DNA from 3 places in the Pectobacterium sp. 1950-15 genome. Region 1 is predicted to be linked to each of the others. Evidence: predicted binding sites of a transcription regulator. Region 1 holds the regulator's gene; each other region holds the start of a gene.
The links. Region 1 encodes PurR, which represses purine synthesis genes. Its sites were predicted from a motif close to CANGCAAACGTTTGCNTG; they were not measured.

Region 1 (10,476 bases):
AGACAGCATTGCTGTTCTGTGAGCTGGTTAACCGCTGGAAACGTCTGGGTGGGTGGCCGATTGCGCTGGAAGAAAATTCGCTGGAAGACGCGTCAGCTGAAGACTGAAAAAACGGGAAAGCCAGAGATCAAAAAACGGGTGCCATAAGGCACCCGCTGGAAGGATTTACGCTCGCATCGTAACAACATTTGGCATCGTCATTACGTCAAAAGAAAGCATTACTCTTGATCGGCCTGCTGCGCTTTGTATTTGTCGGCCGTTTCTTTGATCAGCGGTTGCAGTTCGCCACGCTGAAACATTTCAACCACGATATCACAACCGCCAATCAGCTCACCGTCAACCCACAGCTGCGGGAATGTCGGCCAGTTCGCGTATTTTGGCAGCTCAGCGCGAATATCCGGGTTCTGTAAAATATCAACATACGCAAAACGCTCGCCGCATGCAGACAACGCCTGAACCGTTTGTGCGGAAAAACCGCAGCTTGGCAATTTCGGGGAGCCTTTCATGTACAGCAGAATCGGGTTTTCAGCAATTTGGCGCTGAATTTTTTCAATTGTCGGTGTCGTCATCTTCTTGCTTCCTTAAATCTTATAGGATGGCTAACGCCCAAAACGCTAGCCATGAGCCGCCGTCAGAGATACTACGACAGCGACATTGACTCAGTGATATTGTACCGATGCCACTAGCCACAAAAAAACGCCATTTTTTGTAAGGGTATTTTCCCTGCAAGTTATTCGCCCTTGATGAAATCAACACCAGAAAGCGTTGATAAATCAATCAAAAAAACAACTATTAACGTTTTTTCACTATTCTGTATGAATAAAGCGGCCATGCCCACTTTTTTATGCCGCCGTTTTCAGGAATACTGTGCGGATTGAGCGAGTTAAGGATTATGTTCGGTCACTTTTATTATGCGCTTGTTTATTACTCTTTTTATATTATTTTTCAGCAATCTATCCCTGAATGTCGTTCAGGCTGCGCCGCATACCCCGCATTCAGCGCCGAAGAAAAGCACCGCTGAAGAAACCAATAAGAAAAGCCGTCAGACAAAGGGTAATGCCAAATCACCAACACCGATCAAAAGCAAAAAACCAGAACCTACCGCAGCTAGCACCAAAACCAAACCCCGCAGCGCGAACAAATCAACAGAAAAAAAGCCGTCCCGGACGCAAAGTAGCACGCCCGCGCTAGTGAAAAAAAATCTCAAAAAGCTGAAGCCTGAAGAAGATAAACAGACAACGGCACAGGCCAGAGTCAAAACCGGGCTGAAGAAAACCGCGCTCAAGGGAAAAACGGATAAAAATCCAGCGCCCACTGAAAAAGGAATGGCACTGAGCGCAGCGCATAAAAAACGTTATCAACATGCCAAAACGACAGCAATGAATAAGCTGATGAGCCAAATAGGCAAGCCTTACCACTGGGGCGGCTCATCTCCTTTTACCGGATTCGACTGCAGTGGACTGGTCTATTATGCGTATAAAGATGTCGTTAAGATCCAAATTCCACGCACTGCTAACGAAATGTATCACCTACGTGATGCCGCTCCGATTAAAAAGAGCGAACTGGAAAGCGGCGATCTGGTGTTCTTCCGCATCAATAATCGTGGCGCGGCCGATCACGTCGGGGTTTATCTGGGAGAAGGGAAATTTATCCAGTCTCCGCGTACAGGTTCAGATATTCGAATCAGCAAGCTGAGTGAAGATTATTGGCAGGAACACTACGTTGGCGCGCGTCGCGTGGTCACACCGCAGACAATTCGTTAAAAGACAGGTTGTACGTAGTAAAGAAAAACGATGTGAAGAACAGCGACTCGGACACGTTTATGCAGCATAAACGTGTCCGAATACCTCACCGGTGCAAAGACACCGTTCGGTTAGTTCAGCACCGCAATAAAACTAAACGCGATGATGACAGCCAACGAGCCAACGGTTGTCAGCAAAGACATCTTCAGATCTGTATCCATAAACCACTCCTTATTAGCGAATAAATTTAGCTGAAAATTTCACCTGAAAGCGTCATCTGAAAAAAGACACCGCCATTCACAGCCGAACCCATTTAGGCAATTAAATCTACAAATAATAGGGTTATTACGATTCTTTCATAATTCCAGTGAAAAATCTCGGACGAATGCATCACTAATAGTATAAATTAGCCCTTTCCCTTTCATGATAAATCGGACACAATCCGCTGTTTATGAAAGCGCTGCGTATCAGTCGAAAAACGTCAACCCAGATCCCTTCGGTATAACATTCGGCATTCTCCTTCTGAAATCCTGTTTTTTAGCTTAGAAGAAGAACATTAAACGTAGGCAAACGATTAACAATATACTTACGTCTGTAACAGGTAAGTTCAGGAGTCATTTTTAGATGGCAACGATTAAAGATGTGGCAAAGCGTGCTGGCGTTTCTACCACAACCGTATCGCACGTGATCAATAAAACACGTTTCGTCGCCGAAGAGACTAAGGCAGCCGTCAGGGCGGCAATCAAAGAGTTGCACTATTCGCCCAGCGCCGTCGCCCGCAGCCTCAAAGTTAATCACACCAAATCAATCGGTTTGCTGGCCACATCCAGCGAAGCCCCCTATTTCGCTGAGATCATCGAAGCCGTCGAAAACAGCTGCTATGCCAAAGGCTACACGCTGGTACTGTGTAATTCGCATAACGACATCGGTAAACAGCGCGCTTATCTCTCCATGCTGGCGCAAAAACGCGTCGACGGCCTGCTGGTAATGTGCGCCGAATATCCACCTGAGCTGTTGGCTATGCTGGAAGATTATCGCAGCATCCCAATGGTCGTGATGGACTGGGGCCAGATGCACAGCGATTTTACCGATACGATTATCGATAACGCCTTTGAAGGCGGTTATATGGCAGGCCGCTACCTGATCGAACGCGGCCATCGGGATATTGGTGCCATTCCCGGTATTCAAGAACGTAACACCGGCAGCGGACGCTACCTCGGCTTTTTAAAAGCGCTGAAAGAAGCCGATATCACCGTGCGTGAAGAGTGGGTTGTTCAGGGCGATTTTGAGCCGGAATCCGGTTATAAAGCCATGCATCAAATTCTCGCGCAGAAACAGCGGCCAACGGCCGTATTCTGCGGTGGCGACATTATGGCGATGGGCGCCATCTGTGCGGCAGACGAACTGGGTCTGCGCGTGCCGCAAGATATTTCGGTGATCGGTTATGACAATGTGCGCCACGCGCGTTTCTTTACGCCTGCGTTGACCACCATCCATCAGCCGAAAGAGCGTCTGGGGCAGTCCGCCTTTGCGATGTTGCTGGATCGTATTACCAGTAAGCGGGAAGATGCGCACGTCATCGAAGTACACCCGACGCTGATTGAGCGCCGCTCGGTCGCAGACGGCCCTTACCTCGACTATCGCCGCTAGCCACAAATTCTGTACAGACAATTTTCTTATTCCTGTCTGCTTTCCCTCCCTGCTTCAGCCAATTCCCTTGTATGCTGGCTGAAGTAGTTCTAAATTTAATACCGCGTTTCATTTTCTCTGGTGATAGTCGATACGTCGGCTGCGATAAGTGCTGTCCAGTATGTTTTACGATACTTTTACATAAAGTTAAGGAGACATGATGGGTTTACCTTATACAGAAGAATGGGATGACGATATCGCGCCCTGGTTCCACATCGTGCAAGACATGTTGGATGCAGCGGATATCACCATCAACGGCCCCCGCCCTTTTGACATCCGCGTGACCCATCCCGATTTTTTTAAACGCGTTATGCGCGAGGGATCGCTGGGACTGGGAGAAAGTTACATGGATAGCTGGTGGGAGTGTGAACGGCTGGATATGTTTTCCCATCGCGTCCTGCGGGCGGGGCTGGAGGCTAAATTACCCCGTCGCCTGCACGATCTCACGAGGGTCGCCCTCTCCCGCGTCACGAATTTGCAATCCCGCAGGCGTGCTCAGGTTGTCGGTAAAGCCCATTACGACTTAGGTAATGACCTCTTTACCCTGATGCTGGATCCTTATATGCAATATTCCTGCGCTTATTGGAAACAGGCACAAACGCTGGAACAGGCGCAGGAAGATAAACTCGCCATGATCTGCGAAAAGCTCCAGCTCACATCGGAGATGACGCTGCTGGATATCGGCTGCGGCTGGGGTGGGCTTGCCGAGTTCGCGGCGCGTCACTACGGCGTTTCGGTTTATGGCATCACCATTTCCAAAGAGCAGCAAGTGCTGGCACAGCAGCGCTGTCAGAATCTGAACGTCACCATTGAACGACAGGATTACCGCGATCTCGATCGGCAATTTGACCGCGTGGTATCGGTTGGCATGTTTGAACACGTCGGGCCGCGCAACTATGACCGCTATTTTCGCGTCGTACGGCGTAACCTAAAGCCTAACGGGCTGTTTCTGCTACATACCATCGGGGCCAATAAGACCGATCCGCATGTCGATCCCTGGATTCATAAATACATCTTCCCCAACGGCTGCATCCCCTCCATACAGCACATTGCGAAGGCGAGTGAGCCTTACATGGTGATGGAGGACTGGCACAATTTCGGGGCCGATTACGATCGCACATTAATGGCGTGGCATACGCGCTTTCAGCAAAGCTGGCCACAGCTTTCTACACGCTACCCTGTCCGTTTCCGCCGGATGTTCAGCTACTATCTCAACCTTTGTGCCGGCGCTTTCAGAGCAAGAACGCTCCAGCTCTGGCAAGTCGTGTTCAGCCTGAATGGGATCGAGGGTGGATTACGCGTTTCACGCTGACAGAAAAGAAAAACCGGACGAGGCTATTCGTCCGGTTTACAAGTACAGGCAACGCGAAAACTACTCTTCTTTGCCCAGGTCACTCGCCTGCTTACTCGCCAACACGCGCTCGACCGTATCCACTACGGCCTGTGTCTGCGGATCGATTTCAATATTGATGCGATTGCCCAGACGTTTCTGCCCTAGCGTAGTGCGGTTCAGCGTTTCGGGAATTAAATGTACGCAGAAACGTCCGCGGGTCACTTCCCCTACCGTCAGGCTGATGCCATCAATCCCGACGAAGCCTTTATGCAGCACGTATTTCATCAGCGCTTCGTCTGCCAGACGGAACCAAATCTGATGGTTATTCTCTGAAACCTGAATCTTCACCACTTCCGCCGTACACATGATGTGGCCCGACATGACGTGTCCACCAATCTCGTCACCGAATTTCGCGGCACGTTCAATATTCACAACATCGCCTTCATGAATATCGCCCAGATTCGTTAGTCGCAGCGTTTCTTTCATGAGATCGAAGCTGACACGATCGCCATCAATGGCAGTTACTGTCAGGCAACAGCCGTTGTGCGCCACCGAGGCACCGGGCACAAGTCCAGGCAGCAGGTCAGGCGGGAGTTGGACAACGTGCGTGCGGAAATTGGATTTTTCTTCAATCGACACCACCGGCGCGGTGCCCTGAACAATACCGGTAAACATGCGGTTTGCCTCTTAAAAACAAAGAAATGACGTTGTGCAGTGTGCCCGATATTCCGCGGAAAACCAAACCGGAATACGGTGCGTCAGACATTATCGAAACCGCAGCGTAACAAAAAGAATATATTCTCTTTCAAGCTGGTTTACTTTTATTAAGTCGTTACAATAACGTTCTCGTTTTATTCTTGACGTTTTTCATATCCAGACTATTCATCCCGCTAGCAAAATTAAGTCATTCAAGGAAGGTATCCGTGCAACAGTATCTGACAGAAGCGCGTAAATTATCGGCGCTTGCTGTTCCTGTCATTATTGCGCAAGTGTCTCAAACGTCGATGGGTGTCGTTGACACCATCATGGCAGGCGCTTATAGCGCCACCGATATGGCCGCTGTCGCCGTAGGGACCTCTATCTGGCTACCCGCCATTCTTTTTGGTCACGGTCTGCTGTTGGCGCTGACGCCCGTTGTCGCACAGCTCAACGGTTCCGGCCGACGCGATCGCATCTCGCATCAGGTGCGACAATCCTTTTTCCTGGCCGCCATTATTTCTGTATTTACGATGCTGGCGCTGTATCAGGGGGAATATGCTATCAATCTGATGAGCGACGATTCACCTGAACTGGCCGCGAAGGCGATTGGCTACCTGCATGCGCTGCTGTGGGGCGTACCTGGCTATTTGTTCTATCAGGTTTTGCGCTGCCAGTGCGAAGGGTTGTCCAAAACCTACCCCGGCATGATGATTGGATTCATCGGGTTATTAATCAATATCCCGATCAACTATATCTTTATCCACGGTAAATTTGGCATGCCCGAACTGGGCGGCGTAGGCTGCGGCGTCGCGACCGCGTCAGTTTACTGGATCATGATGCTGTTGATGATGTTCTATACCCGACACGCTTCCTGGCTACGCGATATCCGCCGGCATCGTCCTACATTCCGCCCGGATTTTTCCGTATTAAAGCGTTTGTTTGGTCTTGGTTTACCTATCGCACTGGCACTGCTTTTCGAGGTCACCTTGTTTGCCGTGGTGGCACTGTTGGTATTACCGCTAGGCGTCGTCGATGTGGCTGGTCACCAGATTGCCCTGAACTTCAGTTCGCTGATGTTCGTCCTTCCGCTCTCGGTTGGCGTTGCCACCACCATTCGAGTCGGGCATCGCTTAGGCGAAGGTTCAGTTGAGAACGCCCGCATTGCCGCCCATACCGGCATTATGGCCGGCGTGGCCTTAGCCAGCTGTACAGCCATTTTCACCACGCTGCTGCGCGAGCCTATCGCCCTGCTCTACAATCAGGATCCGCTGGTGGTGGCAATGGCTTCTCAGCTCATGCTGTTGGCTGCCGTTTATCAAATCTCCGATGCCGTTCAGGCCATCGGCAGTGGCGTATTGCGCGGCTATAAAGATACCCGGTCAATTTTCTATATTACGTTCACCGCGTACTGGGTGCTGGGGTTACCGAGCGGCTACCTGCTGGCGTTGACGGATATCATCGTGCCACGCATGGGGCCTGCGGGTTTCTGGTGTGGCTTCATCATTGGCCTGACAGCAGCGGCAGTGATGATGGTGACGCGGATCCGTTTTCTTCAGCGTCAGCCTGCTGCACAGATTTTAGCGCGGGCCGCTCGCTAGATAACATTTTACCCTGCGTTATACCCTGTGGCGTGAGGCGGTATCGTCGAAAAAAGCGACGGAATGGATACAACCCCAGCAATCGCGCTGGCAAGAGCACAAAATTGCATTTTTCCTCTTGCCAGCTTTCCCCTCGCTCGCTACTATTCGCCTCGCTGTCAGACAGGCAGCCCGGTATCTCAATGCGTTCATAGCTCAGTTGGTTAGAGCACCACCTTGACATGGTGGGGGTCGTTGGTTCGAGTCCAATTGAACGCACCATTATCTCGCTTCTCCATGTATTCTTCTTTTTTATCTTCTCTTGTGTTTGGTTCAAACTACAATATTCTCCGTAGCGACTATCACCCAATTAGCATTGTCGTCTTGTTCACAGGTCAGAGGCTATTTATTCCTCCAACCTGAGTGTTCAGCATGGGTGATTAACGAATCCGCTCATTGATGAATCAAACGACAGGCACCGTTATTCCGTTAGCGGTTCGATCACCACCACGCACTGCCCAGCGCGCACGGATGCACCGGGCTGACAGCGAATATCCCGCACCGTGCCACGCTGTGGCGACACAATCGGGATTTCCATTTTCATGGATTCAAGAATCATCAGCGTTTCTCCCTCGGCTACCGTCTTGCCGATTTCCGTCGTCACCTGCCAGAGATTACCGGAAATCGGGCTTTCTACGCCGACCTGTCCCGGCAGGATCGGCGCGTCGTCCGTCTCCTCAATCACCACGTCGACGCTATCCGTCACCGATTGACCGGCAATACGCCAGCGCTCGCGCTCCGCCTCAAACGCTGCCCGCTGACGCACGCGGAATGCCTCGATGCCCTCCGCTTCCCGTGACAGAAAATCCTGATAGGCGCTTAACGCCAATTCGCTTTGCTCAATCCGCAGCGGATAACGCCCGAGCGGGAAATCCCGTCGGATAGATAACAATTCGTCGGCCGACACCGGATAGAAGCGAATTTGGTCAAAGAAGCGTAGCAGCCACGGTTTACCGTCAAACGCGTCAACACCGCGGTAGCGATCCCACATTTGCAGCGTACGTCCGACAAACTGGTAGCCTCCTGGCCCTTCCATACCGTAAACGCACAAGTACGCGCCGCCGATACCCACCGAGTTTTCCGCCGTCCAGGTGCGCGCCGGATTATATTTGGTGGTGACTAACCGATGGCGCGGATCCAGCGGCGTTGCCACCGGTGCACCGAGATAAACATCACCCAGCCCCATCACCAGATAACTGGCGTCAAAAACCGTGCGGTAAACCTCATCGAGATTATCCAGCTCGTTAATACGCCGGATAAATTCAAGATTGCTCGGGCACCAGGGCGCATCGCTGCGTACCGTGGTCATGTATTTTTGGATCGCCAGTTGGCAAGCGGGATCGTCCCAGGATAGCGGCAGATAAACCACCCGCGACGGCACGGTCAGGTTCTGTTGGGTGCAAACGTCCTGCCATAGCGTGGACAGCACGTCCAGCAGGTGCGACAGCGAAAGCGCCTCAGGGCGATAATGTACCTGCAACGAGCGGATACCCGGCGTCACGTCAACGATGCCATCGAGCGTCAGTTGTTCCAGCGCCAGCATCAGCGCATGGACGCGGAAACGCAGCGCGACATCCAGTTCCGCCGCCCCCACTTCCAGCAGTAAATGGGTATCACCGGACAGCCGTGCAACCAAGCGTTTATCCGCGTCACCGGTATCCAACACCACCGGGGAAATCAGTGCGGCAGGCGACCAGTCGACTGCGATCGGGGCAAGCTGATCCACCTCCGCCTGACGTGCCAGCGCCAGCGCGCGCGCCGTGGGGAGATCGACAGGAATAAAGCGTACGCGGTCACCGGCGTTGAGCTGCCCCAGCGCCCACAGATCGGCCTCAATCACCGTCACCGGGCAAACGAAGCCTCCCAGACTCGGGCCATCCGGCCCCAGAATCACCGGCATATCGCCGGTGAAATCCACCGCGCCAATAGCATACGGGTTATCGTGAATATTCGACGGGTGCAACCCTGCCTCTCCGCCGCTGTCGCGCACCCACTCCGGTTTTGGCCCAATCAGGCGAACGCCCGTGCGGCTGGAGTTAAAATGGACTTCCCACTCGGTGGTAAGGAACGTTTCCATATAGGCAGGCGTGAAATAGTCCGGTGCCGCATGCGGGCCGTAAATCACACGCAGTTCGCGTACCGTAGACAACGCAGTACGCAACGCATCCGGCAGGCTGTCGCCGATACGTCGATCAGCCAACGGCGTGAGGTGCAATACATCGCCCACCCGCAGCGCTCTGCCCGCGTGACCACCAAATTGCCCCAGTGTGAAGGTGCTTTTACTGCCGAGATAATCCGGCACGTCGAGACCACCGCGCAGGCAAAGATAGCTGCGTACTCCCTGCGCATTCATCGCACCTAACCGCAGCGTGGCACCCGCCGGGATCGCAAATACGCTATCCATCAGGACAGGTTTGCCGTCTAATTCGATAGCGATAGCCGCACCGGTGACCGCCGCCACCGCATCCGTATTAAAACGCAACGTCGGCCCATTCATCGTGATCTCCAGCGCAGCCGTGCCCGCCGGATTCCCTACCAGACGGTTGCCTAAACGCAGTGCGCGATCGTCCATCGGCCCCGATGGCGGCACGCCGACCGCCCAGTACCCGAGGCGTCCGGGATAATCCTGTATGGTGGTCTGCGTTCCGGCGATCACCACTTCGCAGGTTGTCGCCTGATAGACCAGCGCATCCAGACAGCGCGTCCACGGCTGGCCGCTGGCAAACGGCTCTGCCGCCAAAATCTGACGCAGATAGTCACGGTTGTGTTCCACGCCGTAGAGTCGCGTGTCCGCCAGCGCCCGATCCAGCCCAGCCATCGCCTGCTCGCGGGTAGGTTCATAGGCGATAATCTTAGCCAGCATCGGGTCGAAAAATGGCGGGATCTCGCACCCGGCCGTCACCCAGGTATCGATACGCAGGCTCTGTCCTTCTGCGGCAGGAAACGCAACTTCCGTCAGTAACCCCGGCGACGGCTGGAACTGCTTGCCCGGATCTTCCGCGTACAGACGCGCCTGTATCGCATGCCCCTGCGGCTTCAATCCGGCAGACAGCTCGTGCAGCGGTGGTAAATCCCCCGCAGCCAGTTCGATCATCCAACGCACCAGATCCACGCCCCAGACCTGTTCCGTGACACCGTGTTCCACTTGCAGACGCGTATTCACTTCCAGAAAGTAAAAACGGTCCGTCGCGCTGTCATAAACGAATTCCACCGTTCCGGCACTGCGGTAATTCACCGCCTGCGCCAAACTGATCGCCGCCGCACACAGCGCATCGGCGACCCCGTCCGGCAGGTTGGGCGCGGGCGTTTCTTCAATCACTTTCTGGTTACGACGCTGTACCGAGCAGTCCCGAACGCCCAACGCCAGCACGCCGCC
Region 2 (10,476 bases), on a different contig from region 1:
CAGTTATGAATCTGACGATTACGGGCAAAATCCTGCGATTGGGTCTGCGCGGTAATTTCTTTGGCATTCAGCCCCAGCGCGGTCAGGCCAACGCTATCCATCTGGAAGCCGCGTTTATTGTTCGAGAACATGATGGTGCCGCCACGACGCAGCAGACGTTTGAGATCTTTCATCAACGCCAGATGATCGCGCTGCACATCAAACGATTCTTCCATGCGTTTTGAGTTAGAGAAAGTCGGCGGGTCAATGAAGATCACATCGAACTGTTCATTGGCGTTATGTAACCATGACAAGCAATCCGCCTGAATCAGGCGATGCTGACGCCCGGTCAGGCCATTCACCCGCAGGTTTTTCTCCGCCCATTCCAGATAGGTGCGTGACATATCGACGGTCGTCGTTGAACGTGCGCCGCCCAGTCCCGCGTGCACACTCGCCGTGCCGGTGTAGGCAAACAGGTTAAGGAAATCTTTGCCACGGCTCATCTCACCCAGCATTTTGCGAGCGATACGGTGGTCGAGGAACAAACCAGTATCGAGGTAGTCGGTCAGGTTGACCCACAGCTTGGCGCCAAACTCTTCCATCAGCAGGAAGTCGCCTTTCTGCGCCAGCTTTTCATACTGGTTTTTGCCTTTCTGACGTTCACGCGTTTTCAGCACCAGACGGTTCGACGGCAATTCCAACACGCTCAGCGTCGCGTTAATGACATCAAACAGGCGCTGACGGGCTTTTTGAACATCAACAGTTTTCGGTGGCGCATACTCTTGTACGACAACCCAACTGCCGTAGCGATCGACCGCCACATTATATTCAGGCAAATCGGCATCATAGAGGCGATAGCATTCAATCCCCTGCTGCTTCGCCCATTTATCCAGCTTGCGCAGGTTCTTACGCAGGCGGTTGGCAAAGTCTTCTGCGATTTGCCCTGCGGATTCGCTCTGTGTTTCTGCCAGTTGATAATTCTTCTGTACACAGTCCAATGGGCCGTTTTTCGCCTTGAATTGGCGTTCAGCACGCAGTTGCAGACAGCTCAACAGCTCCGGCGACGCGCTGAACAGCGAGAGTTGCCAGCCGCCAAAATCACTTTTCATCTTACGGCCCAGCATATTATGCAGGGCAATCAGCGCGGGTTCACTTTCCAGACGCTCACCGTAAGGCGGGTTGCTGATGACCGTACCCTTAGGACCTTCCGGCAGCGGGTTCTGTAGCTGTGCCGCATCTTTGACGCCAAAAGAAATCAGTTCGGCCACGCCTGCACGACGTGCATTGGCTTTGGCGATGTCAATTACCCGACGGTCATTATCCGATCCGAAGAAGCGTGACGTAGTTGTCTGCAACCCCTGACGGGCGCGCTGCTGCGCTTCCGACGTCACTTCACGCCACAGTTCGGCATCGTGCTTTAACCAGGCGTTAAATCCCCAGTGTGTGCGATGCAAACCGGGCGCGCGATCGGAGGCGATCATCGCCGCTTCGATCAGCAACGTACCGGAACCACACATCGGATCAACAAGAGGCGTACCGTTTTGCCAACCGGAACGTAATACAATCGCCGCGGCCAGGTTTTCTTTTAGCGGCGCCAGCCCCGCCAGATCGCGGTAACCGCGCTGGTGCAAGCCCTCACCGCTTAAATCCAGCGACACGCTGGCCGTGTCGCGCTGCAAAAAGACGTTAACGCGAATATCCGGCTGCTGTTTCGCCACGTCCGGCCGCTGCCCGGTTTTACGCGTGAAGCTATCCACAATCGCATCTTTGACTTTTAACGCGCCATACTGGCTGTTGCGGATATCTTCATTGGTACCGGTAAAATGCACGGCAAAGGTTTTATCGATGCTGAAGACCGTTGACCAGTCAATGGCCTGCACGCCCAGATACAAATCCAGATCGCTATGTACCTTGAATTCATTCAGCGGCAGCAGAATACGCGACGCCAGACGGCTCCACAGCAGGCTCCGGTACAGCAGGCGGTTGTCACCCTCAAAATGGACACCACCCTGCACCACCGTACAGGACTGTGCGCCCAATGATTCGAGTTCGCTTTTCAATAACTCTTCCAGTCCCCGCGCCGTGCTGGCAAACAAAGCATTCATGTCGTCACTATCACCAAAATATGTAAAAAAAAAGAAATTGAGGCGCATTATAGCTAATCCCAGACGCTTGTCATAAAGTTGCCGTTTTACTTTGGCAAGGAACTGATTAGTGATTGGCGTAACGCGGCTTTATATTCATCCGGTAAAATCGATGCGGGGGCTACAGTTGTCCCACGCGATGGCGTCTGTCAGCGGTTTGGCGAACGATCGTGCCTTCATGATTACCGAATCGGATGGCACATTTATTACCGCTCGCCAGTATCCACAAATGGTGCTGTTTACACCGGCATTACTGCCGGACGGGCTGTTTATTGCTGCACCGGATGGTCAAACGGCCACGATACGCTTCGCCGATTTCACCGCCGCACCGCAGCCGACGGAAGTCTGGGGCACGCACTTTACGGCGATCGTCGCTCCCGATGCCATCAACACATGGTTAAGCCATTATTTTCAGCGCGCCGTCCAACTGCGCTGGGTGGGCAATGAACCGTCGCGGCGGGTTAAGCATTATCCAGACGTTCCTCTGGCATTTGCTGACGGCTATCCGTTTTTGTTAATCAATGACGCATCATTTCAAGCCCTGCGCCAACGCTGTTCCGCCGGTATTAAGATCGAACAATTTCGCCCCAATCTGGTGGTAACGGGTGCGGACGCCTTTGCTGAAGACAGCTGGAAGACCATTCGTATTGGCGAGGTTATTTTTGACGTCGTCAAACCTTGTAGCCGCTGCATTTTCACCACCGTCAGCATTGAACGCGGTCGTAAGCACCCATCAGGAGAACCGCTGGCAACGCTGCAATCGTTCCGCACTGCCGAAAACGGCGACGTTGATTTTGGGCAAAATCTGGTCGCCCGAAATACGGGTATCATTCGCGTAGGCGATACGCTGGAAGTTTTAGCGACCAAGCCGCCACGTCCTTACGGTTCTGGTCAGGTAGTCGAAAGCCTTGCGGTTCCCGAAAAAAGCGAACAGGCCGTCACCATTCACTATCAGGGAAAAGCGTTACAAGGGAACAATCAGCAGATTTTACTGGAGCAGTTAGAGCAACAGGGCATTCGGGTCCCCTACTCTTGCCGTGCAGGACTGTGCGGGTGCTGTAAATTGACGTTAGTCAGCGGAGAGGTTTCTGCTCTGAAGCAAAGCGCCATCAGGGGAAACGGCGAGATTCTTAGCTGTAGCTGTATTCCACAGAGTGACCTTCATTTGCAATAAAAAGCATCTGCAATAGACAAAAGCCAGCGTATATTCAGCTGAAGTATGACGGGTATCGCCGAAGGTCTAAACGACCTTGGCATACTCAAATGCCGACGTGCCTTCACCTAATGCGGTTTCCCACTCAGCGCTATGTTGAATAGCGGCAGGCATTAACCTGTCGTGCATGATTTTTATAGCATCACCCAATCCCATCGTTTTCCCATTTAATGACAGCTGTTCTTGCGCCAACAGGCAGAGGCAGGCTTTATCCCCCGCTTCCGCTACCAGGAAACAGGCCGTTTCATGGGTCTCAGTGAGCTGAACCTGCACAATGTCCCCCGCCTGCGGCGAATGGGTCACGGCATCCGGCTGTTGGATGAAATGCCAGCTTTTAGGCATTAACGGTTTGAGGAATCGGGTCGCCACTAGCGCGTTCAAGACTAATTCGCCTTGAAGGTCGCGGTGCAGCGCTGCTTTCTGACATTTGTCGTTATAAGTAAAAAATAACGCAGCGTCGTCAACGCAGAATGCGCATTCATTGAAAGCATCCGGCGTTAACATTTTAGAGGGGAAACGAGAACGGAATAACATGCCGTTAGCCAGATCCAACATCAGGCGATCGTGTTCAGTATCAAAATACCAGCGCCAGTTATCGTCAGGTTTTAACTTCATATTATTTACCCTTCGTCTTCACAGTAGAAATATCAGAAATGGCTGATGGTGTTTTCTTACACTCCATTAATCGTTCGCCAACATAAACGTCGCGGTAAGAAGATCAGACATCGGTTGATAGATTATTTACGCAAACGGATAAAATATAGACTAGCTGGGGGGATAAATAAACCCCCAGCTAAAAATGAAAGGACTTTCGGATTAAATATGTGTAACGATATCTTTAATCAGACGAGGGCCGTGGAAAATAAAGCCCGAATATATCTGCACCAGCGATGCGCCAGCCGCCATTTTTTCGCGTGCGGCGACCAAAGAATCAATTCCGCCAACGCCAATAATCGGTAAACGCCCTGCTAATTCCTGTGACAAACGGCGGATAATTTCCGTGCTGCTTGTCTGCAACGGACGTCCACTTAATCCCCCCGTCTGCCCGCAATGGTTTAATCCCTGAATCAGTTTTCTGTCGAGCGTGGTATTCGTGGCAATCACACCGTCGATGTTATGACGCACCAGACTATCGGCAATTTGGATCAATTCTTCTTCCGAAAGATCCGGCGCGATCTTTACCGCCACGGGGACATATTTTTGATGTTTCTCTTTTAATTCTGCCTGCTTGTTCTTTATCGCCAGCAAAAGATCGTCCAGCGCTTCACCATATTGCAAGCTGCGTAATCCCGGCGTATTGGGGGACGAAATATTGATCGCGATATAGCCAGCGTGAGCATAAACCTTATCCATGCAGATCAAATAATCGTCTTTACCTTGCTCAACTGGCGTATCTTTATTCTTGCCGATGTTGATCCCTAATACACCGCCAAAGTGTGTTTTCTTTACATTCTCAACCAGATAATCCACGCCTTTATTATTGAAACCCATCCGGTTGATCAATCCCTCCGCTTCCACTACGCGGAATAATCTCGGCTTATCATTACCAGATTGTGGACGCGGCGTTACCGTCCCTACTTCAATAAAACCAAATCCCATTGCGCCTAATGCATCAATACATTCGCCATCTTTATCTAATCCCGCCGCCAGACCGAGTGGGTTTTTAAAAGATAACCCCATGCAGGTAACCGGTTTAGTTGGAACAGACTGACGGACGAGAAATTCAAAAGGCGTGTTGGTAATACGACGTAATTGTTGGAAGGTCAGCTCATGCGCACGCTCTGGATCGAGCTGAAACAGGGCTTTTTTGATAACGGGATAGAACATATTGTCTCCTGAGATCCCTATCGCAAAGGTATCTTGCCTACGCTGAAAGTAAGCAATCGTGGATTACGGTTTAACTCACGGGCGGTGATGGTAATTCCATCTTTGCGGAAAGTAAAACGTTTGCGGGACGTGGAAATCGTGATGTGGAAATAATCGCCACACGCGGCAGGATACCGCGTGTGGCTGTGTCAATCGCGTGACAGGATTAGTCTTGCAGTGCCTTGCTGATCTTCTCGAACAGATCGCCAGACAGATTTTCCAACGTCTTCAGTTGCTCCAGCGCCTGACGCATTTGCGCCTGACGCTTAGCATCATAGCGTTTCAGGCGGATCAACGGTTCAATCATCCGTGCCGCGACCTGCGGATTGCGGGTGTTCAGATCGCTCAGAATTTCCGTCAGGAAACGATAGCCACTGCCGTCTTCAGCATGGAAAGCCGATGGATTGGCGGCCGCAAACGCTCCCACCAGCGAACGCAGCCGGTTAGGGTTGTTCAGGCTGAATGAACGGTGTTGCAGCAGTTCACGCACGCGGGTAAGTACATCGGCTGCCGGGCTGGTGGCTTGCAGCACAAACCATTTATCCATAACCAAACCATCCTGATGCCAACGGTTATCAAACTGCGTCAGCAACTCATCACGCACGGGTAACTGCGCTTCAACCGCCGCCGACAGCGCCGCCAGCGAATCGGTCATGTTATCCGCCTGACGGAACTGCACCTGCACCAGTTTATCCGCCTGCGCTTCATCGCTGAATGCCAGATAATGCAGGCAGACGTTGCGCAGCGCGCGTTTACCCATATCCGCATGTTCGATGCGATACTGTGGCGCCTGATTCGCGTGGTATACCGCCAGCCACTCATCCGCCATCTCTTTCGCCATCGTATGCGTCATGCTGTCGCGTACGGCAGCGATCGCCGTTGGATCGATAATATCAAACAGTTCCGCAATCTCGTTTTCGCTCGGCAACGTCAGAATCTGAGAAGCCAGCATCGGATCCAGTTTGTCATCCAGCAACACACCGCGGAAAGCATCGACAACATGCATCGGCACGGAAAGCGGCTGCTTCTGCTGGTAACGGGAAACGTTCAGACGAATATAGTTGGCCAACAGGCTCTGTGCCGCATCCCAACGTGAGAACGCATTGCTCGCATGACGCATCAGGAACGTCAGTTGTTCATCGCTCCAGGCATAGTTCAGTTTTACCGGCGCAGAAAATTCACGTAATAAAGAAGGAATCGGGCGGCAAGGTACCTGATCGAAAATGAACGTCTGTTCGGATTCGGTCACATTGAGTACCGATGCCAACAGCTGGCCGTCTTTCTGTAGCGGAATGACCTGCCCTTGCGGGTCGTACAGTTCGATATCCAACGGAATGTGCAGCGGTAACTTCGGCTGTTTGTCGGCACCGACTGGGGTCATCTGGCTCACGCTCAGCAGATATTGTTGCGTCTGCGGATCGTAATCATCACGTACGGTCAGCACCGGCGTACCCGACTGGCTGTACCAGCGGCGGAACTGCGTGAGATCGACACCGGAAGCATCCTCCATCGCCTGCACAAAATCATCACAGGTCGCCGCGCTGCCGTCGTGACGCTCAAAATACAGACGAATACCAGCCTGGAAGCCTTCTTCACCTAATAAGGTGTGCATCATGCGGATCACTTCCGATCCCTTTTCATAGACCGTCAGCGTGTAGAAGTTATTCATCTCGATCACCTGATCGGGACGAATCGGATGGGACATCGGGCTGGCATCTTCGGCAAACTGCGCACCGCGCATCACACGTACGTTATCGATACGGTTCACCGGGCGCGACCCCAGATCGGAGCTGAACTCCTGATCGCGGAACACCGTCAGCCCTTCTTTCAGGCTAAGCTGGAACCAGTCGCGGCAAGTCACGCGGTTACCCGTCCAGTTGTGGAAATATTCATGGCCGATCACCGCTTCAATGTTCAGATAATCTTTATCCGTCGCGGTTTCAGCTTTGGCCAGCACGTATTTAGAATTGAATACGTTCAGCCCTTTGTTCTCCATCGCCCCCATGTTGAAGAAATCAACGGCGACGATCATATAAATGTCGAGATCGTATTCCAGACCGAAACGCTCTTCGTCCCACTTCATCGCATTTTGCAGCGAGGTCATCGCCCAGCCCGCGCGATCGAGGTTGCCACGATCAACATACAACTCCAGCGCAACATCACGGCCAGAACGTGTCGTGAAGCGATCCTGAAGGACATCAAAATCGCCGGCAACCAGCGCGAACAAATAAGCCGGTTTCGGGAACGGATCCTGCCACTCAATCCAATGGCGACCGCCTTCCAGCTCACCTTGCGCGATACGATTGCCGTTAGAGAGTAAATAAGGATAGCGTGCTTTATCGGCCGTAATGCGCGTGGTGAATTTTGCCAGCACGTCCGGTCGGTCGAGATAGTAGGTAATGTGGCGGAAACCTTCGGCCTCACACTGCGTACACAGTGCTTCACCAGAGAGGTATAACCCTTCCAACGCGCTATTGGCGGCAGGATTGATGTCCGTTTCGATGCTGAGCGTAAAACGCGCGGGCAATTGCGTCAGAATCAGGCCATCGTCCTGCTGCTGATAATGTGTCCACGGCTGTCCATCCACGCTCAGGCTAACCAGCGTTAACCCTTCACCATCCAGCTTCAACGGCGCGCCAGCATTCCCCTGCAACACCACCTGACTAACGGCTTTTACGCGAGTTTTCTCGGCATGGAGATCGAAATCCAATGCAATATCAGTAATGATGTAATCCGGCGCACGGTAGTCATGGCGATATTTTATTTGCGGCTGTTGATTCATATAAAGTTTCCACCTCGTCATAAGCATCAAAGATCAAGTCTAAGCCTGTTATCTTAATGTTACCACGACAAAATAATGAGGATAATCATCGTACCGTGGTTCGCTCCCGCACGTCTCGCTATGTTGTCGTAATGTAATAAACAGATAATCAAGGTATACTGACCGGACATTGCTGATTGTCCCGATGGTGGATATGCATCTTACGAGGATGCTGTAACGCATTATGACTTTGCACACTTCCCCGATTCTACACGCATTGCTGGATACCGATGCCTACAAGCTGCATATGCAACAGGCGGTGTATCATCACTATTATGATGTTGACGTTGCGGCTGAATTTCGCTGCCGCGGTGATGAGTTATTAGGCATTTATGCCGACGACATAGCCCATCAGGTCGATCTGATGCGCTTCTTGTCATTAAGTGACGACGAGTTTGTCTATCTTTCTTCTCTGCCATTCTTTAAGCCGGATTATTTGCACTGGCTGCGAAGCTTTCGTTTCAATCCGCAGCAGGTTTCGATCAAAAATAATGCTGGCAAGCTGGATATCCGTATCACCGGACCGTGGCGTGAAGTAATTTTGTGGGAAGTTCCCCTATTGGCGGTGATCAGTGAAGTCGTTCATCGGCATCGTTCGCCCAACGTTACGGCTGAACAAGCGCTCGTTCAATTGTCAGCCTCACTGGAAAGCTTCCGCCGGCACAGCGCGGATGTGGATCTTAGCCAGTTCAAGCTAATGGACTTCGGCACACGCCGGCGTTTCTCTCGCGATGTCCAGCAGACAATTGTGACTGCACTGCAAGCTGATTTCCCTTACCTCATCGGCACCAGCAATTACGATCTGGCGCGCCGTTTGGATATCACGCCAGTCGGCACACAGGCGCACGAGTGGTTTCAGGCTCACCAGCAAATTAGTCCAACGTTGGCCAACAGCCAGCGCGCCGCGCTGCAAATGTGGTTGCATGAATATCCCTCGCATTTAGGCATCGCATTGACCGATTGCATCACTATGGATGCCTTCCTGCGCGATTTCGACTTACCGTTCGCCGAAGCCTATCAGGGGCTACGTCACGACTCCGGCGACCCGGTCGATTGGGGAGAGAAAGCCATCGCACATTATCAGCGCCTGAGTATCGATCCGATGAGCAAAACGCTGGTCTTCTCCGACAATCTGAATCTGGATAAAGCGCTAGCGCTGTATCGCCATTTCGGGCAGCGCGTGAATCTGGTGTTTGGCATCGGCACACGCCTGACGTGTGATATCCCCGGCGTGAAACCGCTGAATATCGTCATCAAACTGGTGGAATGCAACGGCAAGCCAGTGGCAAAGCTCTCCGATAGTCCGGGTAAAACCATCTGCCAGGATCAGAACTTCGTGTGTGAGTTACGCAAAGCGTTTGACTTACCCCGCGTGAAAAAGGCCAGTTAAGCTTTCCCGTATACCCTAAATAATTCGAGTTTCAGGAAGGCGGCAAGAGAGGGAATCCCGATGAGCTTACTTAAGTAAGTGATTCGGGTGAGTGAACGTAGCCAACGCACATGCAACTTGAAGTATGACGGGTATTTGACCAACTTTGCAGCAGATTCACTGTAATACGCGAAAACTTCGCGCCATTCCGGTGATTTCTGCTTGTGTCCTGTTGCATCGCAAGTAACATAGCAAATGGCTCGGATTGGGCCATTTGGCGTTTTAAACACGATATATTTCTTAAACACGATTAATTAAAGAGAGAATTTTATGAGCGTAGTGCCTGTAGTCGATGTACTGCAAGGCCGTGTCGCCGTTGACAGCGAAGTCACCGTGCGCGGCTGGGTACGTACCCGGAGAGATTCTAAAGCCGGTATCTCCTTTATCGCCGTTTATGACGGCTCCTGCTTTAATCCGTTACAGGCTGTCGTTAATAATAATCTCTCCAATTATCAGGATGACGTACTGCGCCTGACCACCGGTTGCTCTGTAGAAATCACCGGTAACGTCGTCGCCTCTCCGGGTGAAGGCCAGAGCTTCGAACTGCAAGCAACCAACGTCAACGTCGTCGGCTGGGTTGACGATCCCGATACTTATCCGATGGCGGCAAAGCGTCACAGCATCGAATACCTGCGTGAAGTCGCCCACCTGCGTCCGCGTACCAACCTGATCGGCGCCGTTGCGCGCGTTCGCCATACGCTGGCGCAGGCCATTCACCGTTTCTTCCACGAGAACGGCTACTTCTGGGTATCGACTCCGCTGATTACCGCATCCGATACCGAAGGCGCGGGTGAAATGTTCCGCGTATCTACCCTCGATCTGGAAAACCTGCCGCGTACCGAACAGGGCAAAGTGGATTTCAGTGAAGATTTCTTCGGTAAAGAAGCGTTCCTGACCGTATCTGGCCAGTTGAATGGCGAAACTTACGCCTGTGCACTGTCCAACGTCTATACCTTTGGCCCCACGTTCCGCGCGGAAAATTCTAACACCAGCCGCCATCTGGCTGAGTTTTGGATGATCGAAC
Region 3 (10,476 bases), on a different contig from region 1:
TCGCCAGCGACTGATCGACGATATAATCGAGCGGACGTAGCTGTCGGCGCAGGAACAGCGCACCGATGAACACGCCCAGCGTGCCACAGCCGAGCAGCCACAGGAAAGACGCTGTACTACTGCGCCACAGGCGGGTCACCGCGAACATCGGGTGGCTGATGACTTCAACTTTTGCAGCCTGTTCCCAGCCGCGCATCACGATGGCTTCGCCTGCACCGGGTTGCAGGTTCACTAACCGGACAAACCAGGCCGGTACGTCAGGGATATCCGGCGAGGCGGTACGCTCCAGCGTGACGTTGCCGGTTTTTAGATCTCGCACGCGAATACTGGAAAAATAGCCGCTGTCGAAAATCGAGCTGACCATCAGTTCCACCATGGCCGGGTCATCGATATTCGGCGTCAGGGAAAGCCCAAGCGCGGTGGCGGCATCCTGCGCGTGAGAGTGAAGCTGGTTATTGTACTGTTCACGCGAATTTTCCAGGCTGACGAAAAAACTCCCGCTGAAAATAATTAGCACAAACAGGCAGATGGCTATCAGTAATTGTTTGTATAGAGACATAGCCTACCTTTACTCCTCAATTGAAAACCCTTCGGCACGCATTTTGGTTAATACATCCTGCCAGCGTGAAAGTCGTTTACTGTCACCGACGCGTTTGTTGCTGCCGCTGGCGCCGGGCAGCCAGAGCCCACCGCCATTAAAGGCGTACACCGGAACTAAATCAGTGCGCTCTGTCGCGGGTTGGATCTTGTCGGTCAGATTATCCAGCACCAGCGGAATCGAGGTGGGCGTGGGATAATAGGTGACCACCATATGCGCCTTATTCAGACGCAGGGCTTTAACATAGGTAATACGCAATTTATCCGCCGGGACGCCTAAATGGCGCAGCGTAAAATACTTGGCGAGCGCATAATCTTCACAGTCCCCAGCACCTTTACGCAGTGCCTCAATCGGGGTTGCCCAATAATCTTCCTGATTCCAGACGACGATATCATCGCGAAACAGCATACGGTCATTGAAAAATTGGTTCACGCTGCTCAGCAGAGCCTTTTCCTCTTTATTGCGGGAATTGACCAGCAGCGTCTGCCACTCGTCTATTCGGCGGCGAGCATCGGGCGTTGCCGGGCCATAAAGCTGCTCGGTTCGCTGATTAATGGTAATAAAATCCCAGTCCGCACGTAGGGAACCCGCCAGCAGAAACAGCAGACAGCTAATAAAGAAGAGCTTGTAACTGGAGAGTCTGAAGCTGGGGAGTCGCACTGAGGTTTCTCTGTTTACCTTGCGAGATCAATATGGAGAGTGAATTCGGTGCAGAATAGCGTACTTTCACAGCTCTCAAAAGCAGTATAGTGGTGAAAATGGTTGTTTGTCATAGGCGTGTAAAACGCTGGCATAAAGCATGAGGTAGCAGAATGCGTTCAGATGTGATGGATGGAGAGAATCTTAATTTAGGGACGCTGGTTTCCGAAACTCGGAATCCGGCGACGATGGCGCTGGATCAGCTCTCTACACTGGAGATGATGCTCGCGTTTAATCAGGAAGATCGGAAAGTGCCTGAAGCCATTGCGCAGGTTTTACCTGCGATTGCCGACGCGGTCGATCTGGCGACGGCGTCGCTACAGGTGGGTGGGCGGCTGATTTATCTGGGCGCGGGGACTAGCGGTCGTTTAGGCGTACTGGATGCCTCCGAGTGTCCGCCGACGTTTGGCGTACCGCACGGGCTGGTTATCGGCCTGATCGCGGGTGGGCCGGGCGCGCTGCTGAAAGCGGTTGAAGGTGCGGAAGACGATCCCGCACTCGGTGAAGCGGATTTGAAAGCGCTGGATTTAACCGCTGCGGATATGGTGATTGGTCTTGCGGCATCAGGCCGGACGCCGTATGTGATTGGCGCGCTGCGCTATGCGCGTGATGTAGGCTGCCGGACGGCGGCGATTTCCTGCAATCCACATTCGCCTATCGCACAGGAGGCACAGGTGGCGATTTCTCCCGTCGTTGGCCCGGAAGCGTTAACGGGCTCGACGCGGCTGAAGTCTGGAACGGCACAAAAACTCGTCCTGAATATGATTTCTACTGGCGTAATGGTTAAGCTGGGGAAGGTGTACCAGAATTTGATGGTGGATGTGAAGGCAACCAACGTGAAACTGTTGGACAGGGCTTGCCGCATCGTCGTTGAGGCGACGGGTGCAGAGCGGGAAAGGGCGCGGCAGGCGCTGGTACAGGCGGATAATGAAGTGAAGCCTGCGATTCTGATGCTTCTGGCGAATATTGATGTGGCAGCGGCGCGTGAGCGCCTGAAACAGCACAACGGTTATCTGCGTGAGGCGCTGATTGGCGGATAAGATTATTTTGGTGTCGGTTCTATCTTGAGGTAAATCGGGAGAAACGTTTTGAGTGATAAGCGAGAGCAGCGCATTGTTTTTTTTGATCTGGATGGCACGTTGCATCAGCAGGACATGTTTGGCAGCTTTTTGCGTTTTTTACTTCGTCGGCTGCCGCTAAATCTGGTTCTGGTTATCCCGCTATTGCCCGTTATCGGACTGGGTTTATTGATTCGCGGCCGTGCCGCGCGGTGGCCGATGAGCTGGCTGCTGTGGGCGATTACGTTTGGGCGTGATGAAGATGAGCTAATTCAGTTGGAAAAGCAGTTTGTCGGCGCGTTTCGCCATGATGTCATCCCGTTTCCGCAGGTTCAGCAGCGGCTGAAAACCTATCTTGAAGACAGCGATGCGCAGGTCTGGCTAGTGACCGGATCGCCGCAGCGGCTGGTGGAACAGGTCTATCATGATTCGTCTTTTCTCCCCGGCGTTCGCCTGATGGGCAGCCAGATTACGCGTCGCTACGGCGGCTGGGTATTAACGTTGCGCTGTCTGGGGCATGAAAAAGTCATTCAGATGGAACAGCGACTGGGTGCGCCGCTCAAACTCTACAGCGGCTACAGCGACAGTAAACAAGATAACCCGCTGCTCTATTTCTGCGAACACCGCTGGCGCGTCACCCCCGAAGGGAGCCTGCAACAGCTGGAGTGATTTTTTCATCCTTTCATCTGATTTTTCATCTCTTCATATAGGTATAATGCGCCGCCAAAATGTGAACTGTTGAATGAGGAAGTGTGAGTAGCGTGAGTAACGATGAATACTGGATGCGCCATGCATTAACGCTGGCTCAGCGCGCTCAGGATGAAGGCGAAGTGCCGGTTGGCGCGGTGTTGGTGCTGGATAACGAAGCGATCGGTGAAGGGTGGAATCGGCCGATAGGGCATCACGATCCTACCGCGCACGCTGAGATTATGGCGCTGCGGCAAGGGGGGAAAGTGTTGCAGAACTATCGCCTGCTGGATACGACGCTGTATGTCACGCTGGAACCCTGCATCATGTGCGCAGGTGCGATGATACACAGTCGGATTGGGCGTTTGGTTTACGGTGCGTCAGATGAGAAAACCGGGGCGGCGGGGTCGCTGGTGGATATTCTGCGCCACCCTGGCATGAACCATCAGATCGTGATTGAATCTGGCATTCTGGCTGAGGAATGTTCTGCCACGCTCAGCGCCTTCTTTCGTCTGCGCCGTGAGCAGCATAAAGCCCGTCGGGCGGCAGAGAAAAACGCCGCGCAAGAATAGCGGGGCGTTTTCCCTTCCATACGGATTTATTCCGGTGCTTTTTATTCCGGTACCTTGCTGAGTGGCACGGCCGGATAGCCTTGTGCGATTTGGGTTTGCTGCTGCACTTTAGCTTCTTTTTCTATCAGGTAACCTTCCAGACTCACCATATAACGCCGAATGTTTTCCACGTAGTTATAGGCTTCATGTCCGCGCGCGTAGCCGTAGGTGGTTTGCGTGTAATAGCGCTTTTGGCTCAGCATCGGCAGGCGCATTTTCACATCAACCCAACTGTCGGGGTTACCTTTCTGTTTTTCAGTCAATTTACGCGCGTCAAGCAGATGGGCGTACCCCATGTTGTAGGACGCCAGCGCAAACCATATTTTTTCATCTTCCGGGATGGTATCCGGCATTTTCTGCATCATATGCGACATATACTGCGCGCCGCCGCGAATACTTTGCTCGGGGTCGACCCGATCGGTGACGTTCAGGCTTTCTGCGGTGTTGCGCGTGAGCATCATCAGCCCGCGAACGCCGGTCGGTGACGTCGCCAGCGGGTTCCAGTGTGATTCCTGATAGGAGATGGCGGCCAGCAGCTTCCAGTCGATATCAGTGGCGTATTTTTCAAACAGCGGGCGCAGGTCGGGCAGCGTGTCATCAATTGCACTCAGGAACGTGGTGGTATCGACATAGTCAAACTCGCCAACGTGACCGAGATATTTCTCTTCCAGACGTGCAAGCGTGCCGTCTTCGACAATTTGGCTGAAGAAGTCCAGCAGTGCGGCTGATAGGCTGTCATCGTGCGAACGGCGCATATACCAGGTGACGGGCTCTTCGTCGCTCAGATCGAAGGCGACGGCGAGCTGCGGATGAATTCGCTGCATCAAGCCAATGGTAACCGAATCCCCCAGCGTGTAGTCCAGCTTGCCGTCGGCAACCTGCTTCAGTAACTCCTGCGTGCTCTGGTCAGAGGCGGATTCCCAACTGAGCTGCGGGTATTTCTCTGCTTTTAGATCGCGCAGAGTCGCCGCGTGCGCGGAACCGGATGTAACGACGAGCCGGCCTTGCAGCTTGTCCAGCGTTTTAGGACGAGGCGAGCCAAGACGGTAGACCATCTGTTGTGAAATGGAATAGTAGGTTGGGCCGGCGCGGAAGCGTTCCAGACGTTCATGATTGTAAATCAGTCCGGCGGCCAGCAGATCGGCATCGTCACCGTCCAGATCGTCAAACAGTTCGTCAAGGTTCTTACGTGACGAGACCACCAGCTTGACGCCGAGGTAATCGGCGAAACGTTTTGCCAGTTCATAATCCAGACCTGTCGGGGATCCGTTGCTCATTGCATAAGTCAGCGGTGAATTGACAGTGCTAATACGCAACTCACCGCGTGAGAGGATCTGTCTGAGCTGAACATCCTGGCTGCTGCGCCAGGGAATGCTAGGCCATAGCGCTAATGCCAGCAGTAACGTGATAATCCCGATGAAAAAATAATTTAATTTTAAAGGCTTCAAATAGTTATCTCTCGGCGGCCGTGTGGCCTGTCTGTCTGTAACGGCAGTTTTTTTATACGTCATTTCCCAGAGTGGGGGCATTTTGCTTAACAAACCGCCAGTGTGCAACTTTTATTGATTTGGTCACCGATTAATCATTCTCCCGATGCGATATGAAATTATCGCCACGCAAACGGTTTCGTCCGGGGGAAGGATTCTCTATAATGTGCGCGTTTCCCCCCTGTTGTGCCCAATGGCTGTATCGCAGCCAGTGCATCGAAGACGAGAGAACTTTAGATTATGGAAATACTGCGTGGTTCACCTGCTTTATCGGCTTTTCGTATTAATAAATTGCTGGTCCGCTGCAAAGAGCACGTTTTGCCGGTTAGCGATATCTATGCTGAATACGTACATTTCGCCGATGTCAGCGCCCCGCTGAACACCGATGAACAGGCCAAACTGACACGTTTGCTGAAGTATGGTCCTTCTCTCGCGGAGCACGAGCCGCAAGGCCATCTGTTACTGGTCACGCCGCGTCCCGGCACGATTTCACCGTGGTCTTCCAAAGCAACGGATATCGCTCATAACTGTGGATTAAGCAAGGTACTGCGTCTGGAACGCGGTCTGGCTTTCTATATTCATGCGCCTACGCTGAGTGATGAACAGTGGCAGCAACTGGGGGCATTGCTGCATGACCGGATGATGGAAAGCGTATTTAGCGACCTGAAACAGGCCGAAGCGCTGTTCTCCCATCATCAGCCTGCACCTTTCAAACGCGTCGAAATTCTGCTGCAAGGGCGTCAGGCGTTGGAAGAAGCGAACGTCCGTCTTGGATTGGCATTGGCGGAAGATGAAATTGATTATCTGCTGGAAGCCTTCACCAAACTGGGCCGCAATCCTAACGATATCGAATTGTATATGTTCGCACAGGCGAACTCTGAACACTGTCGCCACAAGATTTTTAACGCTGATTGGGTGATCGACGGCGTCGCTCAGCCGAAGTCACTGTTCAAAATGATCAAAAACACCTTTGAACACACGCCCGATCACGTTCTCTCGGCCTATAAAGATAACGCCGCTGTCATGGAAGGCTCTGCCGTCGGCCGTTTCTACACGGATACCAACGGGCAATATGCTTACCATCAGGAAGATGCACATATCCTGATGAAGGTTGAAACGCATAACCACCCAACTGCGATTTCTCCGTGGCCGGGCGCAGCAACAGGATCCGGTGGTGAAATTCGTGATGAAGGCGCAACAGGCCGTGGCTCCAAGCCGAAAGCGGGCCTGGTGGGCTTCTCTGTATCGAACCTGCGCATTCCTGGCTTTGTTCAGCCGTGGGAAGAAGAAGAGTTTGGCAAGCCAGAGCGTATTGTCAGCGCGCTGGATATCATGACCGAAGGCCCACTGGGCGGCGCGGCATTCAACAACGAATTTGGCCGTCCTGCACTGACGGGGTATTTCCGTACTTATGAAGAACGCGTCGACAGCCACAATGGCACAGAGCTGCGCGGCTACCACAAACCGATCATGCTGGCGGGCGGTATTGGCAACATCCGCGCCGATCACGTCAAGAAAGGTGAGATTAGCGTGGGTGCCAAGCTGATTGTGCTGGGCGGGCCGTCCATGAATATCGGTCTGGGCGGTGGTGCAGCTTCTTCTATGGCATCGGGTCAGTCTGATGCGGATCTGGATTTTGCTTCTGTACAGCGTGATAACCCGGAAATGGAGCGCCGCTGTCAGGAAGTGATCGATCGCTGCTGGCAATTGGGTGAAGCCAACCCGATCCTGTTCATTCACGATGTTGGTGCAGGTGGCTTGTCCAACGCGATGCCGGAGCTGGTGAGCGACGGTGGCCGCGGTGGTCGCTTTGAACTGCGCGATATTCTGAACGACGAGCCGGGCATGAGCCCGCTGGAAGTCTGGTGTAATGAATCGCAGGAGCGCTATGTTCTGGCCGTTGCGCCAGAACAGCTGGCACAGTTTGATGAAATTTGCCGCCGTGAACGCGCACCTTATGCGGTGATCGGTGAGGCGACGGAAGAACTGCATCTGACGATGAACGATCGTCACTTTAATAACAAACCTATCGATTTGCCGCTGGATGTGCTGCTGGGTAAAACGCCGAAAATGCTGCGTGATGTCGAGCGCAAGCAGGTTGAAGGCACACCGCTACAGCGTGATGAAATCTATCTGGCCGAAGCGGTTGAGCGCGTGCTGCACTTGCCTGTGGTGGCAGAAAAAACCTTCCTGATCACCATTGGCGACCGCTCTGTTACCGGCATGGTCGCGCGCGATCAGATGGTTGGCCCGTGGCAGGTGCCGGTTGCTGACTGTGCGGTGACCACCGCCAGCCTCGACAGCTATTACGGCGAGGCAATGTCTATCGGCGAACGTGCCCCAGTGGCGCTGCGTAACTTCGCGGCCTCCGCGCGTTTGGCCGTCGGTGAAGCGTTGACGAACATTGCGGCTACGCACATTGGTCCGCTTACTCGTGTGAAGCTGTCTGCGAACTGGATGGCGGCAGCGGGGCACCCAGGTGAAGATGCCGGGCTGTATGAGGCGGTGAAAGCCGTGGGCGAAGAGCTGTGCCCAGCGCTGGGTCTGACGATCCCGGTGGGTAAAGATTCCATGTCGATGAAAACCCGCTGGCAGGAAGAGGGTGAAGATCGTGCGGTCACCTCGCCGATGTCGCTGGTGATCTCTGCGTTTGCACGTGTGGAAGACGTGCGTAACACAGTCACGCCACAGCTGCGTACTGGACAAGATAATGCCCTGTTGTTGATCGATCTGGGTGCAGGCAATAAAGCGCTGGGCGCCACGGCGTTGGCGCAGGTTTATCGTCAACTGGGCCGTAAGACGGCAGATGTGCATAGCCCAGAACAACTGGCTGGCTTCTTTAATGCTATGCAGCAGCTGGTTGCGGATAAAGCGCTTCTGGCTTACCACGATCGTTCAGACGGCGGCTTGCTGGTTACGCTGGCAGAGATGGCGTTTGCTGGTCACTGCGGCGTGACTGTCGATATCGCCTCTCAGGGCGAAGACACGTTGGCGACGCTGTTTAACGAAGAACTTGGCGCTGTCATTCAGATCCCTGCTGCACGCCGTGCCGAAGTGGAAGCCGTTCTGGCGCTGCATGGTTTGGCGGACTGCGTGCATTACCTCGGTCATGCTGAAGAAGGAACGCGTTTCACCATTAATAAGGGTGCAGAAGCGGTTTATCAGGAAAGCCGTTCAACGCTGCGTCGCTGGTGGGCAGAAACCAGCTGGCAGATGCAGCGCCTGCGTGATAACCCGCAGTGTGCCGATCAGGAGCATATCGCCAGACAGGATGATAACGATCCCGGTTTGAACGTGTCGCTGACCTTCAATCCGCAGGAAGATATTGCTGCACCTTATATCGCTAAGAATGTCCGCCCTAAAGTGGCTGTCCTGCGTGAGCAGGGTGTGAACTCTCATGTAGAAATGGCGGCGGCATTCCACCGTGCTGGCTTTGATGCCATTGACATCCACATGAGTGACCTGCTGGCGAATCGCCGTAACTTGCAGGATTTCCAGGCGCTGGTTGCCTGCGGTGGCTTCTCTTACGGTGACGTGCTGGGGGCGGGAGAAGGCTGGGCTAAATCCATTCTGTTCAACTCTCGCGTGCGTGATGAATTCGCGGAATTCTTCCTGCGTCCGCATACGCTGGCACTAGGCGTATGTAACGGGTGCCAAATGATGTCTAACCTGCGTGAACTGATTCCAGGTGCCGACCTCTGGCCGCGTTTTGTCCGTAATAAATCCGATCGCTTTGAAGCACGCTTCAGCCTGGTCGAAGTGGAGAAGAGCCCGTCGCTGTTCATGAATGATATGGCTGGTTCGCGCATGCCAATTGCCGTTTCACACGGAGAAGGTCAGGTTGAAGTCCGCGACGATGCCCATCTGGCGGCGATTGAAGAACACGGTCTGGTAGCGCTGCGTTATATCAACCACTACGGTCAGGTAACCGAGAACTATCCGGCTAACCCGAATGGTTCGCCGAACGGTATTACGGCGGTCACCAGCACCAGCGGTCGGGCAACCGTCATGATGCCGCACCCTGAGCGTGTGTTCCGTACCGTCAGTAACTCCTGGCATCCGGAAGAGTGGGGCGAGGATGGTCCGTGGATGCGTATGTTCCGCAATGCACGCAGACAGCTGGGCTAAGTTAATATCTGTCAGAGAAAGGGGCTTCGGCCCCTTTTTTACGTCCGTTTTCTCCGTTTGTCGTTTTTTTGCGACGAACTGGTTTTTTATTGTCTCTAATTGGTGACATTTAACTGATTGATTTATATGAATGACATGGCGTTGTTATAAAGCTGTCTGTTTTTAGCGACATAAACCGCTTCTTTCGCGCATATTTTCGTTATTGGCATTCCGGGTAATGAATCTATTGGTGAAGCGTAAAATAAAAATTATTTATAATCAGTGTCTTATTTTTATTTTTTGATAGTTGGCATGATAGGTGCATCATAAATCGTGTTGCTCATTCAACTGGTTATGATTGCGTTGCTGACTGGCAAATATTTTCGCTCATAACATCTGGAATGATGCCAAAAGAAAGGGTGCCTATCGTCCACCAGACCGATAACAGGGCGTGAAAACGAACGTTATCAAGCATCGGGCGACACGTTGAGTGAGGCACCGCCTATTCAGTTACGCGGCCAGAGGGAGCGATTCTTCTGGCCGCGTGACGTTTTGCTCTCCGTCACCTCTCCTCCAGAGAATCCAATCCTCCTTGATTGCTTTTTACGGCGTGACTTTCTACGTCGTGAAAGTGGCTACGACGTTACATTGGCATTCATGCCGTATTGCGAAGCGTTGCGCATGTCACAAGGGAAAACGTTGAACTTTTATAAGACTCGGTTAGCATCAATGCGGATTCGATAGGTAACGAGATGATTTCTTTGAAACGATGGCGTTTATTCCCGCGTTCCCTGCGGCAATTAGTAATTATGGCGTTCTTGTTGGTGCTGCTGCCGCTGCTGGTGCTGGCCTATCAGGCTTATCAAAGCCTGAACATGCTGAGCGAACAGGCTGCTGATATCAACCGAACAACGCTGGCGGATGCCCGCCGTAGTGAATCGATGACCAGCGTGGCGCTGGCAATGGAGCGTAGCTACCGACAGTACTGCGTATTGGACGATCAGACGCTGGCAACGCTCTACCAGAACCAGCGTAAACAGTATTCGCAAATGCTGGACTCCCACGCGCAGGTGCTGCCCGATCCCCGCTATTACCAGACGCTGCGTCAGCTTCTTACTCAACTCAGTGAAATTCGCTGCCATAACAGCGGCCCGGAACAAACCGCATCGAGTCTGTTGGAAGGGTTCTCTCGTGCCAACGGACAGATGGTGCAGGTGACGCGTGACGTT

Region 2: pyrD (quinone-dependent dihydroorotate dehydrogenase) is a predicted target of PurR. The motif match lies at 5,273-5,290, and genes of this name have one in related genera.
Region 3: purL (phosphoribosylformylglycinamidine synthase) is a predicted target of PurR. The motif match lies at 5,267-5,284, and genes of this name have one in related genera.

Annotation. Positions count from the first base shown of each region.
Region 1 covers NZ_JBBBQR010000004.1:147,156-157,631, forward strand. Annotated here, with positions in the region: gene rnt (ribonuclease T) at 1-107, shown strand, start outside; gene WCT94_RS06430 (Grx4 family monothiol glutaredoxin) at 219-569, opposite strand; gene WCT94_RS06435 (C40 family peptidase) at 912-1,763, shown strand; gene cydH (cytochrome bd-I oxidase subunit CydH) at 1,874-1,963, opposite strand; gene purR (HTH-type transcriptional repressor PurR) at 2,367-3,392, shown strand; gene cfa (cyclopropane fatty acyl phospholipid synthase) at 3,592-4,743, shown strand; gene WCT94_RS06455 (riboflavin synthase subunit alpha) at 4,804-5,439, opposite strand; gene WCT94_RS06460 (MATE family efflux transporter) at 5,688-7,061, shown strand; tRNA gene WCT94_RS06465 (tRNA-Val) at 7,246-7,322, shown strand; gene uca (urea carboxylase) at 7,522-10,476, opposite strand, start outside.
Region 2 covers NZ_JBBBQR010000007.1:40,058-50,533, forward strand. Annotated here, with positions in the region: gene rlmKL (bifunctional 23S rRNA (guanine(2069)-N(7))-methyltransferase RlmK/23S rRNA (guanine(2445)-N(2))-methyltransferase RlmL) at 1-2,084, opposite strand, end outside; gene WCT94_RS09855 (YcbX family protein) at 2,194-3,297, shown strand; gene WCT94_RS09860 (cell division protein ZapC) at 3,364-3,951, opposite strand; gene pyrD (quinone-dependent dihydroorotate dehydrogenase) at 4,153-5,163, opposite strand; gene pepN (aminopeptidase N) at 5,369-7,984, opposite strand; gene pncB (nicotinate phosphoribosyltransferase) at 8,208-9,413, shown strand; gene asnS (asparagine--tRNA ligase) at 9,723-10,476, shown strand, end outside.
Region 3 covers NZ_JBBBQR010000022.1:5,724-16,199, forward strand. Annotated here, with positions in the region: gene lapD (cyclic di-GMP receptor LapD) at 1-559, opposite strand, end outside; gene lapG (cysteine protease LapG) at 569-1,258, opposite strand; gene murQ (N-acetylmuramic acid 6-phosphate etherase) at 1,411-2,337, shown strand; gene yfhb (phosphatidylglycerophosphatase C) at 2,386-3,024, shown strand; gene tadA (tRNA adenosine(34) deaminase TadA) at 3,108-3,614, shown strand; gene mltF (membrane-bound lytic murein transglycosylase MltF) at 3,656-5,164, opposite strand; gene purL (phosphoribosylformylglycinamidine synthase) at 5,381-9,268, shown strand; gene WCT94_RS18820 (sensor histidine kinase) at 10,000-10,476, shown strand, end outside.